Regions from separate parts of the Massilia sp. AB1 genome, predicted to be linked through region 2. Evidence: riboswitches for the same ligand, from Rfam matches in the RefSeq annotation. Region 2 holds a riboswitch; the other holds the start of a gene.
The links. A riboswitch is a leader RNA that binds a small molecule or an ion and turns the genes downstream of it on or off. The one in region 2 is predicted to bind cobalamin.
Positions count from the first base shown of each region.

Region 1: another riboswitch for cobalamin. It lies ahead of J8847_RS22945 (TonB-dependent receptor domain-containing protein); the one in region 2 lies ahead of J8847_RS01225 (TonB-dependent receptor).

Region 1 covers NZ_JAGKSG010000072.1:7,411-13,288, forward strand. The annotation lists gene J8847_RS22925 (cobyrinate a,c-diamide synthase) at 1-128, opposite strand, end outside; gene cobO (cob(I)yrinic acid a,c-diamide adenosyltransferase) at 128-754, opposite strand; gene J8847_RS22935 (ABC transporter ATP-binding protein) at 751-1,524, opposite strand; gene J8847_RS22940 (iron ABC transporter permease) at 1,527-2,549, opposite strand; gene J8847_RS22945 (TonB-dependent receptor domain-containing protein) at 2,573-4,399, opposite strand; cobalamin riboswitch at 4,465-4,687, opposite strand; gene J8847_RS22950 (histidine phosphatase family protein) at 4,695-5,234, opposite strand; gene J8847_RS22955 (adenosylcobinamide-GDP ribazoletransferase) at 5,236-5,878, opposite strand, start outside.
Region 2 covers NZ_JAGKSG010000001.1:270,736-276,613, forward strand. The annotation lists gene J8847_RS01225 (TonB-dependent receptor) at 1-1,830, opposite strand, end outside; cobalamin riboswitch at 1,902-2,131, opposite strand; gene J8847_RS01230 (M1 family metallopeptidase) at 2,272-4,485, shown strand; gene J8847_RS01235 (hypothetical protein) at 4,491-5,414, shown strand; gene J8847_RS01240 (class III extradiol ring-cleavage dioxygenase) at 5,461-5,878, shown strand, end outside.

The DNA of each region.
Region 1 (5,878 bases), on a different contig from region 2:
ACCCGCTTGCCCATGCGGACCAGGCGCCGCGCCAGCGCGGCCGTCACCGTCGTCTTGCCCTGGCCGGAAGCCATGGCCGCGACCAGGACCACGCGTGCTCCAGGATGCGGGTTTCGGTAATGACTCATCACCACTCCGTTCCGGCTTGCGCCGCAATGCCCGCCTTGAAGGCGTGCTTGACCACGTTCATCTCGGTCACGGTATCGGCCACCGCCACCAGCTCGGGCGGGGCGGCGCGTCCCGTCACCACCACGTGCTGCATCGTGGGACGGTCGAGCAGGTCGGCGATCACGGTGTGCACGTCCAGGTAACGGTATTTCAATGCGATATTCAGTTCGTCCAGCACCACCATGCCATAGCTCGGGTCGGAGAGGAAGCGCCTGGCCTGCTCCCAGGCTTCGTTGGCCTTGGCGATATCGCGCTCGCGGTCCTGGGTTTCCCAGGTATAGCCTTCGCCCATCGCGTGGAAGCTGACCTCGCCGGGAAAGCGGCGCAGGAAGAGTTCCTCGCCGGTCGACATGGCGCCCTTGATGAACTGGACCACGCCCACCTTCATGCCGTGGCCGAGCGCACGCGCCACCATGCCGAAGGCGCTCGAGCTCTTGCCCTTGCCGTTGCCGGTATTGACGATCAGGATGCCGATTTCCTTGTCGGCCGCCGCGATCTTGGCGTCGATGACCGCCTTCTTGCGCTCCATGCGCGCGCGGTGGCGCTCGTTGAGTGCGGAAATCTCGTCTGGGGTCATGTCGTTCATAGGCTTGCCTCGATGGGAATGAAAATGCGGCGGCCGCCATGCTCGAGCATCTCGATCGGATGGCCGAGGTAGTCGCTCAGCAGCGCCGGCTGCATGGCCGCGTCGACGGCGCCGGCCTGCCAGCGTCCGTCGCCCATGAGCAGCAGCGCGTGGCTGGAGATGCGGTGCGCCAGGTTGAGGTCGTGGCCGATCATGACCACGGTCTTGCCCTGCTCCCTGCACAAGCGGGACAACAGGGCCATGGTGCTGACCTGGTGCGCCAGGTCGAGTGCGTTGGCCGGCTCGTCGAGCAGCAGCAGCGGCGTCTCTTGCGCCAGCATGGCGGCGATGGCCACGCGCTGGCGCTCGCCCCCGGACAGGGTGCGTACATCGCGCGCGGCCAGGTCGGCCACTTCCATGGCGTCCAGGGCCTGCATCGCGGCGTGGTGGTCGTCGCTGCCTTCCCAGTAGCGGTTGGCGTGATAGGGATGGCGCGCCGACAGCACGGTTTCGATTACGCTGTAGGCGAAGGCGTCATGGCGCGACTGGGCCAGGAAAGCGCGTTCGCGCGCCAGCTCGGCAGGGTTCCAGGCCGATAGTTCGCGGCCGCGGATGCTCACCGTTCCCGCGTCCGCACGGTGCAGCCCGGCGAGCGTGCGCAGCAAGGTACTCTTGCCGGCGCCGTTGCGGCCGATGATGCTCCAGCATTCGCCGGGAGCCACGTGCCAGCTCAGCCCCTGGATCAGGGTGCGGCTGCCGGCCTTGAGGAGGAGGTCTTGGGTCCGGAGCATGATCACTTCCTGAGCCGGTGAAGCTGGTAGAGGAAGACCGGTGCGCCGATGAGCGCCGTGATGGCGCCTACCGGCAGCTGCTGCGGCGCCAGCACGGTGCGGGCGAGGGTATCGCACAACACCAGGAAGCTGCCGCCGGTCAGCACCGCGGCGGGGATGAGCACGCGGTGGTCCGGGCCGAAGGCGAAACGGCAGGCGTGCGGAATGATCAATCCGACAAAACCCACCGAGCCGGCGCTGGTCACCGCGCTCGCGGTCAGCAGGCCGGACACGAAGAACAGGCCCTTGCGCAGCGCGCCCACGCGCACGCCCAGGGTCGATGCGGCTTCCGCATGCAGGGCCACCACGTTCATGGCGCGCGCGCTGCGCATCGCATACACCAGCGCGCCGCCCAGCACCAGCCAGGGCGTCAGGCGCAGCGGCGCGCCGGCCAGGTCGCCGATGAGCCAGAACACCATGCTGCGCAGGCGGCCTTCCGGTGCGATCGACAGCATCAGGGTGACGAGGGCGCTGCACAGGGCCGACAGGATCACGCCGGTCAGCAGCAGCATCGAAGCGCCGCCCTCGGCCGCCAGCCCGCCGCGCAGGTCGCGCCGGGCCAGCAGGTAGAGCAGCATCGAGACCGTCACCGCGCCCAGCAGGGCCGCGCCGTCCACGATGACCGCCGTGGCCATCATCATCAGCGCCGCCAGCGCGCCCACCGCCGCGCCGGACGAGATGCCGAGCACGTAGGGATCGGCCAGCGGATTGCGCAGCAGGGCCTGCATCATCACCCCCGCCAGGGCCAGCGCGCCGCCGGTAACGAAGGCCGTCAGGGCGCGGCCGGCGCGCAGTTCCAGCAGCGAGGCAGGCAGCGACTCGGCGCGGCCATGCGCGAGCTGGCGCAGCGCCTCGGGCAGTTCCGCCAGCGGCACCTGGATCGACCCGGTCATGCCGGCGAACAGGAGGCTCGCGACGGCGCCCGCCATCAGGACGGCGATAATGAGCAGGGCGCGCTGGCGCAGCGGACGGATGGGTGGATGCATGCTAGGTCTCTGTGTTGTCCCCGTCAGCGCATGCCGTAGCGCAGGGCCGCGAACCAGGTGCGGCCGCTGGTGCCGTAGTTACGCGCGAGCTCGTAGTGCTTGTCCGCGACGTTGTTGAGCCTGACCAGCAGCGACAGTTCCGGGGTGAATTGCCAAGTAGTGTACAGGTTGAGCAGGCCATAGCCACCCAGCGGACGCAGGTTGGCTGCATCGTCGAAGCGGCCGCTGGAGAGCTGCCACTCGGCGCCGGCCTTCACGGTGCCGGCCGTGTAGTCGGCGGCGAAGCTCGCATGCCGTTTCGCGCGGCGCGCCAGGCGCTTGCCGGTGGTTTCGTCGCGTGGATCCTGCCAATCCAGGCTGCCGCGCAGGTTGATGCCGGCGATGCGCGTGCTGCCGCCGACGCTCACGCCTTCCAACAGGGCTTCGTTGACGTTGTAGGCGCAGCTGCCGGCGCGGGACGGGCAGGGCGTGGCCGAGACGATCATGTCGCTCAGGCGATTGCGGTAGTAGCGCGCGTCCAGCTCGACGCGGCCGCCGGCGTAGCGCAGGCCCAGTTCGTGGTTGCGGCCTTTCTCGGGCTGGTTGGTTTCCAGGCCGTAGCCTGGATAGAACAGCTCGTTGAAGGTTGGCGCGCGGAAGCTGGTGCCGACGCTGGCGCTGGCGCGCAGGCCGTTGCCGAAGTCGTAGCCGTAGCCGGCTGCGCCGGTGTGCTTGTTGCCGTACACTGAAGAGCGGTCCTGGCGCGCGCTCGCATCGAACAGGTGGCTGCCGCGCCTGGCCGAGTACACCGCCCCATAGGCATTGGTGATGCGGTTGCGCTGCATCGTCGGCACCTCTTCCTTGCGGTGGCTGTACAGCAGCTGCAGCGTGTCCGGGCCCAGTGCGACCGTGTTCTGCCAGCTGAACTCGTCCTGCACGGTGTCGATCCGGCTGGTGCCGGTGGCCGCGGCGCTGCTGACGCTGCGCTGCTTGTCTTCCGAGCGCGCGAACTGCACGGTGCTGCGCCAGTTCGGCAGGATCTGGTTGCTCATGAACAGGGCGGCGGTGTCCAGGTCCTGGTCGCTGTGGGTGTCGAAGCTGCCGGCGCCGCTGTCGTACTGGGCGCGCAAACGGCTGACCAGGAGCTGGGCGCCGATCTCGTGGCCCGGCGCGACGGTATAGCTCATGCGGCCATTCAGGTTGCGGCGGCGGTAGCCGTCTTCGTCGGGGTTGAAGCCGAAGGCGCCCGGGCGGGTGGCCGAGAAGCCGTCGGATTCCTCGTAGCCCGCGCCGATGGCGTAGCTGAATGCATGCAGGCCGCCGGCGGTGCTGGCGTCGAGCTGGCGGGTGCCGTTGCTGCCGGCGCCGGCGGAAGCGCTGGCCACGGGTGTGCCTTCGCCCTTGCGGGTGAAGATCTGGATCACACCGCCGATGGCGTCCGCGCCGTACAGGGTGCTGAGCGGGCCGTAGACGATCTCGATGCGATCGATGGCGCCCAGCGGCACCGCGTTCCAGCTCGCCGCGCCGGTGCTTGCGGAGCCGACGCGCACGCCGTCGAGCAGGACCACCACCTGGTTGCTGTTGGCGCCGCGCAGGAAGATGCTGGTGGCTGCGCCGGCGCTGCCGTTGCGGGTGATCTCGATGCCGCGCTGGCGCTGCAGGATGTCGGCCACCGAGCCGGCGCCCGAACGCGTGATCTCTTCGGCGTGGATGACCGTGGTGTCGGCGATGACGTCGTCGGCCTTTTGCGGCGTGCGGGTGGCGGTGACGACGACGGTGTCGAAGGCAGGTGCGTTGGCGAAAGCGGAAGACGAAAGAATGGCGAGCGCAAACGACACTGCGGCCGCTTGCCGTGTTACAGGAAAGTTCATGAACAGTTTCTATCAATGGACAACCAGCCGACGTCCCCGTGGGCCAGATTGAACAGGAATGCGCGAACGCGTTCCCACCTTTTGGCCGGTATCCGGGCTGGCAAGTGTGGCCGTCGGACCTTCCCATGCGAACGCACAGTGGTCGAGGAAGACGGTTCGCCGCATCGAATGCGGCACTTGCTTACCGTTGCGGGGGCAGCACACGTTGGCCTTGTAGAAAGGCTTCGTGTTTCCCGTTTAACTGCGCCTGTGGACACAGGCGCGAGCACCAAAACGGCGTCATTATACGGTTTTGTTACCTCTTTAGCACGAGCAGCTCGCCGTAGGCGATGCGGTGAGGGGCTTGCGCGGCCCGCAGCGCGGCCTCTTCGATGCTGCCGCCGAGGTGGAGAGAAGCCAGCAGGCGCATGGCGCCGGCGTGGCAGATGACGAGCGCCTGCTCGATGCCTTCGTTGCGGATCTCGTCGTGGAAAGCAGCGACGCGTGCGGCGACATCCATGACGCTTTCGCCGCCGCCGGGGCGGTAGTAGAGCAGGTCGGCCGTCCAGGCGTCGACCTCGGCGCGCGGGATGTCGTCCCAGCTGCGCATCTCCCAGGCGCCGAAGTTCATCTCGGCCAGGCGCGCATCGAATACGGGGGCGGGCGAGAGTCGGCGAGCCAGTGCGGCGCAGCGCAGCAGCGGGCTTGAATACACGGGCAAGTCGGACAGGCCAAGTCCCGACAGCGTGTCGAGCGCGCTGTCGATTCCGGCATCGAGGGCCGGCAGGTCCGTGCTGCCGTAACACAGGCCGGGCGCCACCACCGGCTGCGGATGGCGCACGAGGTAGAGCCGCATGTCAGGCTAGCGCGCCCTGGCCGAGCGTGGCCAGCACGGCGAGGTAGATCGCGACTTCCGACAGCTGCTGGACCGCACCCAGGCAGTCGCCGGTATAGCCGCCGAGGCGGCGCTCGAATTTGCGGGCCAGCCAGAGCGCGGCGAGGCTTGCCGCCAGCACGGCGCCGGCGCAGGCGACCGCACTGAGCGCGCCGTTGAGGACGAGCGCAGCGGCGGGCAGGAGCACGGTCGCGGTGGCGATGGCGAATTCGCCGGCGCTCATGCGCTCGGCGAGCGGCTTGGCCTTGCCTTCGGCGCGCGCGTATTCCATGGTCCAGATGAGCGAGGTCGCGGCCAGGCGCGAGAGCGGATGGGCCAGCAGCAGGGCAGCGATGGCGCTGGCCGGCGGCAGCGTCGCCAGGGCCGTGCATTTTGCGAGCAGCATGCACACGACGCCGATCGCGCCATAGGCGCCGACGCGCGAGTCCTTCATGATTTCCAGCGCGCGCTCGCGCGTCATGCCTCCGCCCAGGCCATCGCAGGTGTCGGCGAAGCCGTCTTCGTGGAAAGCGCCGGTGATATAGATCGTCGCTGCGGTCGAGAGCACGGCCGCCACCGGCGCGGGCAGGACCAGGGCCGCCGCCGCATATACCGCGGCGGCGATG
Region 2 (5,878 bases):
GCCCATGCGGCGCGCATAGCGTGCGTCGACGGTCGTGTAGGAAGGGATGCGCGCGCCGCAGCTGTTGGTGAAGTCGCTGCCGTAGCGCTGGCTGTCGACCCACTGGGCGCCGATGTCGGCGCTCTGGCCGTCGCCCGGCACCCAGGCCAGGCGCGCGCTCACGACGTTCTTCGGCACCAGCACCATCTCACGGCCGGCGTTCGGGCCGGCGGTGAACTCGGCGTCCACGCGCTGCCACTGGCCGGTCAGGCGCCATGCCGCGCCGAGGGCGGCCTGCCCTTCCACTTCCAGGCCCTGGCGGCGGGTCGGATCGAGATTGGTGTTGGCGCCCCAGCCGATGGTCGGATCGTAGAAGATCTCGTTGCGCAGGCGGTGGCGGAACAGGCGCGCCGTCAGCTGACGCTCCTTGCCGCCGGCGGTCACGCCCAGCTCCAGGTCGCGCGAGGTCTGCGGCTGCAGCACGTCGGCGCTCGAGCGCAGGCCGTTCTCGTCGGCGTTGGGCATGCGGTAGCTGCGGCCGGCCTTGGCGAACAGCGTCACCTCCGGCATCACGTCAACGCTGCCTTCCAGCGACCAGGCGTTGAGCGACTGCGAACGGCTATCGGTCGCGGCGCCCAGCACGTCGTCCTTCTCGAATTTCTCGTGGCGCACGCCCGCGGCCAGGCGCGCGTTGTGCGGCGCGTTCCAGCGCAGCTCGTCGCGCAGGTAGATCGCCCTGGAATCCTGGCGCGCGTCGCCCGAACCGAAGTCCGACTTCACCTGGCGCTCCCAGCGGATCAGGTCGACGCCCGCCACCAGCTCGTTGCGCTGGCCGCCCAGCATGGCGCTGTGGCGCACGCGCGGCGAGAACTGGGTCTGCTCCGACGCGTAGGTGGAACGCGACAGCGTGGTGCTGAAGAAGTAGTTGGCGCTCAGGTCGCGTTCGCGGTGCGACAGGTCGGCGGCCAGCTCGAAGGCGCCCACGCGCTGCTCGGCGTAGGCACTGATGCGGTCGGTGTCCAGGGTGCCGAAGTCCCGGAGGGTGAGGCTCTGGCGCGGATTGGCCAGGTATTCGTCTTCCGTGAGCGAACCGGGGAAGCGCGAATCGGAACGCGCGCTCTCGATGCGCAGGCCGGCGCGGCCTTGCGCGTCCCAGGCGTATTGCAGGCCGGCGCTGGCGGTGGTCTGGTCGAAATCGCTGTTGCGGCGATAGCCGTCGCTGCTGCGGTCGGCGATGGACGCGTCGAAGGACCAGGGGCCGGCGCCATGGCTGAGCGAGGCGCGCAGGTCGCGGTGGTCGAAGCGCCCTGCTTCGGCGAACACCGAAGCGCGGGTGCCGGCCTGGCCGGCGCGGCGGGTGATGATGTGGATCACGCCGCCGGTCGCGCCTTCGCCGTACAGCACGCTGCTGCCGCCGCGCGTGATCTCGATGCGCTCGACGCTGTCGACCGGGATCGTCGAGAGCACGGTGTTGGCCAGTTCGTTCTCGTTCAGGCGCACGCCGTCGACCATCACCACCAGGTTCTGGGCGCTGTTGGAACCGAAACCGCGCAGGTCGAGCGCGAAGTCGGGCGAGGCGTCCAGGCTCTGGCGGCCGTACACGCCGCCGACCTTGCGGATCGCTTCGTTGACGTCGGTGGCGCCGGCGCGGCGGATCTCGTCCGCGGTGATGACGGTGGCGCCGATCGGGGCCAGCCCGGCGTCGACCGGGAAGCGGGCGCCGGTGACGACGATGGAGGGAACGGCGTCCTGGGCGCAGGCCTGGGCGGCGAGGACGGACAGGGACAGGGCGCAGGCCAGGGCGAGCGGCTTGATGGCCGGCGCGCTGCGCGGTAGAGCAGCAAAATTCATGTCGGATGCATTCTCGAAAAAGCCACCGGCCTGCGTCCCCGCACGCCGGAGTCAACGGAAGCCGCGTGCGAACGCGCTTCCACCTGTCTGGCCGGTATCCGGGCTTGCAAGACGGACCGCCTCACCTTCCTATGCAGGATGCACAGTGGTTGTCGAGGAAGCCTGTCGCCGAATGGCGACGCTTGTTGACCGTTGCGGGGGCAGCACACCTGGCGATCATGCGTAGCGCGATCGCGTCGTGTTTCCCGTTTAACTGCGCGCGCAGATTGCGCACGCGGGCACCAGAACGGGCCGCATTATAACGCTGGCAAGGCCCAGCCGCCATTTTTGCCTTCCAAGCGCCATTTCGCGCCTTCTGTCGGAAAATCTTGGCGCGGCGACAAGCTTGTCGATATAGTCACTCCACAATCACAACTCATCCTTACACGACAAGGAGTCCTGATGGAGATTCGTTTCCGCAGCCGTTCCGTGCTGGCCGCCGGAGCGGCGGGCGTGGCCTTACTGAGCGCCGGCCTGGCCCTGGCCTGGACCGTCCAGGCCAGCGCGCCCGCCGCCGCGCCGCCGCCCTCGCTCGACGGCATCGCCCTCGCCGCCCCCGACGCCGCCTTCGTGACCACGCCCAGCGCGCCGGATGCCTGGGGCGGGATCCGCACCGGCGAGCAGGCCACCCTGTCCGACCGCGTGGTCCAGTACCGCATCGAGGCCACGCTCGATCCGGTCAAGCACCAGGTGACGGGCCAGCAGCAGCTCACCTGGCGCAACCGCAGCGCCGTTCCCGTGCGCAGCGTCTACGTGCACCTGTACATGAACGCCTTCGAAGGCGCGGGCAGCACCTTCTTCACCGAGCAGCGCCAGAGCGGCCAAGGCTTCCGTACCGGGGTCGAGACCAAGGACGGCGAATGGGGCCACATCGCCCTGCGCAGCGTGCGCCAGGCCGGCGCCAGCGTGCCGTGGCGCTTCGTCCAGCCCGACAACGGCCCGGCCACCGACCACACCGTGGTGCGCATGGACCTGCCGCAGGCGGTCGCGCCGGGCGCCTCGACCACGCTCGACATCGGCTTCGCCACCCAGCTGCCGCGCGTGATCGCGCGCACCGGCTATTTCGGCAGCTTCCACCTGGTGGCGCAATGGTTCCCCAAGATCGCCGTGCTCGAACTGCCGGGCGAACGCGGGGCCACGGCGCCGCGCTGGAACGCGCATGAGTTCCACCAGAACTCCGAGTTCTACGCCGACTTCGGCAGCTTCGACGTCAGCCTCACCGTGCCCAAGGACTATACGGTGGGCGCCACCGGCGAACTGCAGGGCGCACCCGTCGAGAAGAACGGCATGGTGACGCGCCGCTACGTGCAGGCCGACGTCCACGACTTCGCCTGGATGGCCGACCGCAGGAGCGCCAAGCCGCTGGTCGAGACCTGGACCGGCCCGGGCAGCCCGACCGTGACGGTGCAGGTGATCTACCCGCCCGAATACGCCGCCAGCGCCGAGCCGGCGATGAAGGCGGCCAAGGATTCGCTGGCCTACTTCTCGCGCACCCTCGGCCCCTACCCCTACAAGACCCTGACGGTGGTGATCCCGCCCCACAACGCCGAGGAAGCCGGCGGCATGGAGTACCCGACCTTCTTCACCGCCATGGGCTACGACAAGGTGGAGCCGAAGTCGCTGCAGGCCTTCGAGCTCGACGCGGTCACTATCCACGAATTCGGCCACGGCTACTTCTACGGCATCCTGGCCTCGAACGAGTTCGAGGAGCCCTTCCTCGACGAAGGCATGAACGAATACTGGGACAGCCGCATGATGCGCGACCGCGGCCAGCAGGTGTACCCGGCGCCGGCCTTCATGAAACGGCTCGGCATCGACCCGGCCTTCGACGTGTTCGACGGCGTGCGCACCGGCGCCCCGCGCGACAACCCGGCCGACGCGCCTGGCGAGAACGCCTGGCACCGCCTGCAGGGCATCGGCCCGGTGTACTCGCGCAGCGCCATCGTGATGCGCGACCTGGAAGAGCGCATCGGCCGCGAAGCCATGGAGCGCGGCTTCAAGGAATACTACCGCCGCTGGAAGTTCCGCCATCCGGGCATCGCCGACCTGCGCGAAGCCCTCGCCGACGGAACCGGCCAGCGCGCGGCGGTCGAGCGGGTCTTCGCCCAGCAGGTGTTCTCGACCGCCAGGGTGGACGACCGCGTGGCCGAGATCGGCAGCGAGGAAGTCCTGCCGCTGCCGGGCACGCGCATGGCCGGCGGCAAGCAGGTGGAAGACACCCAGGAAGCGGTCGACAAGCGCATCGAGCGCATCCGCGAAGAATGGGACAAGGCGCATCCGAAGCCGGCGGCCGGCACCGGCCCCTTCCCCTACCGCACCACGGTGACCGTGCGCCGCGGCGGCGCGCCGGTGCCGCAGACTTTGGTGGTGAAGTTCGCCGACGGCAGCAGCGAGACGGTGCTGTGGGATACCGACGAGCGCTGGCGCACCTTCACCTGGGTGCGGCCGACCAAGGCCGTGTCGGCCCAGCTCGACCCACGCCGCAGCCACTACCTCGACGTCAACAAGCTCGACGACAGCCGCACCCTCAAGGCCGACCGCAGCGCGTCGACCCGCTGGACCGGCGAATTCGCCGCCTTCGTCCAACTCGTCCTTTCCTTCATCGCGACCGTATGACGACCATGAGCGCACTCCTCGACAAGCAAGCGGCGCCGCCGCATACCATCCCCAGCGCGGCGCCGAGCCGCCTGCCCGCGCCGCTGCGCGCCACCCGCCCGGCCCTGCAATGGCGCCTGGTGCTGCTGTGGCTCGCCGCTCTGCTGCTGCCCACGCTGGCGGCCTCGCTGCCGGTCTGGAACATGCTGGGCGCGGCCTTCGACCACTCGGTCCAGGCGGCGGAACTGGCGCGCCGCCTCGACCTGGTCTCGATCACCGACTTGATCGGCACCGGCAAGCAGTACGGCGCCGCCGTCACCGGCGGCGGCATCGCGGCCCTGGTGCTGACCCTGCTGCTGTCGCCGCTGCTGACCGGCGCCGCGATCACGGCGGCGCGCGCTCCGCAGACTCCGGGCTTCGCGGCCCTGGTGGCGGGCGGCGTGCTCGAATACGGCCGCCTGGCGCGCATGATGATCTGGGCGCTGCTGCCGCTCGCCCTGGTGGGCGCCGTGGCCGGCGTCGCCTTCGACGCCGCCGGCAAGCAGGAGGCCGCCGCCATCGTGGCGGTCGACGCCAGCCTGGCCCTGACCGGCGCGCAGATCCTGGCGGCCGTGCTGTTCCTGGTGGTGCACGCGACCCTCGACCAGGGCCGCGCGGTGCTGGCGCTCGACCGCCGCCGCACCTCCGCCGTGAAAGCCTGGTTCGCCGGCCTGCGCGTGCTGGCGCGCCGCCCGTTCGCCGTGCTCGGCACCTACCTGGGCCTGACGGTTCTGGGCCTGGGCCTGGCGGCGCTGCTGGCGGTGGCGCGCATCAATACACCGCCGCTGGGCGTCGCCGGCTTCGTCGGGGCCCTGCTGCTGACCCAGCTGGCGGTGGCGGTCCTGGCCTGGATGCGCTGCGCGCGCCTGTTCGGCCTGATGGAAGTGGCGCGGGGCGCCAGCAAGGTGTAGGAGGATGGGCTAACATGGGCGTTACGAGCTTTCGAGAGGAGCGCCCATGTCCACCTTACCCACCTATTTCGTCTCGCATGGCGGCGGCCCCTGGCCGTGGATGAAGGAGCAGGTCGGCGCCGCCTACGACCGACTGGAAGCCTCGCTCAAGGCGATGCGGCAGGAGAATGGCGACGCGGTGCGCGCGGTGCTGGTCGTGACCAGCCACTGGGAAGCGCCGCACTTCATGCTGTCCTCCGGCGGCGCACCAGGCATGATCTACGACTACGGCGGCTTTCCTCCCCATACCTACCAGATCCGCTATCCCGCCCCGGGCGATCCCGCGCTGGCCGGCCAGGTAGCGCGCCTGCTGGCCGCGGCGGGCATCGACGCCGAACTCGATCCCGAGCGCGGCTTCGACCACGGCACCTTCTCGATGCTGTATCCGGTGTACCCGGAAGCGCGCATGCCGGTGGTGCAGATGT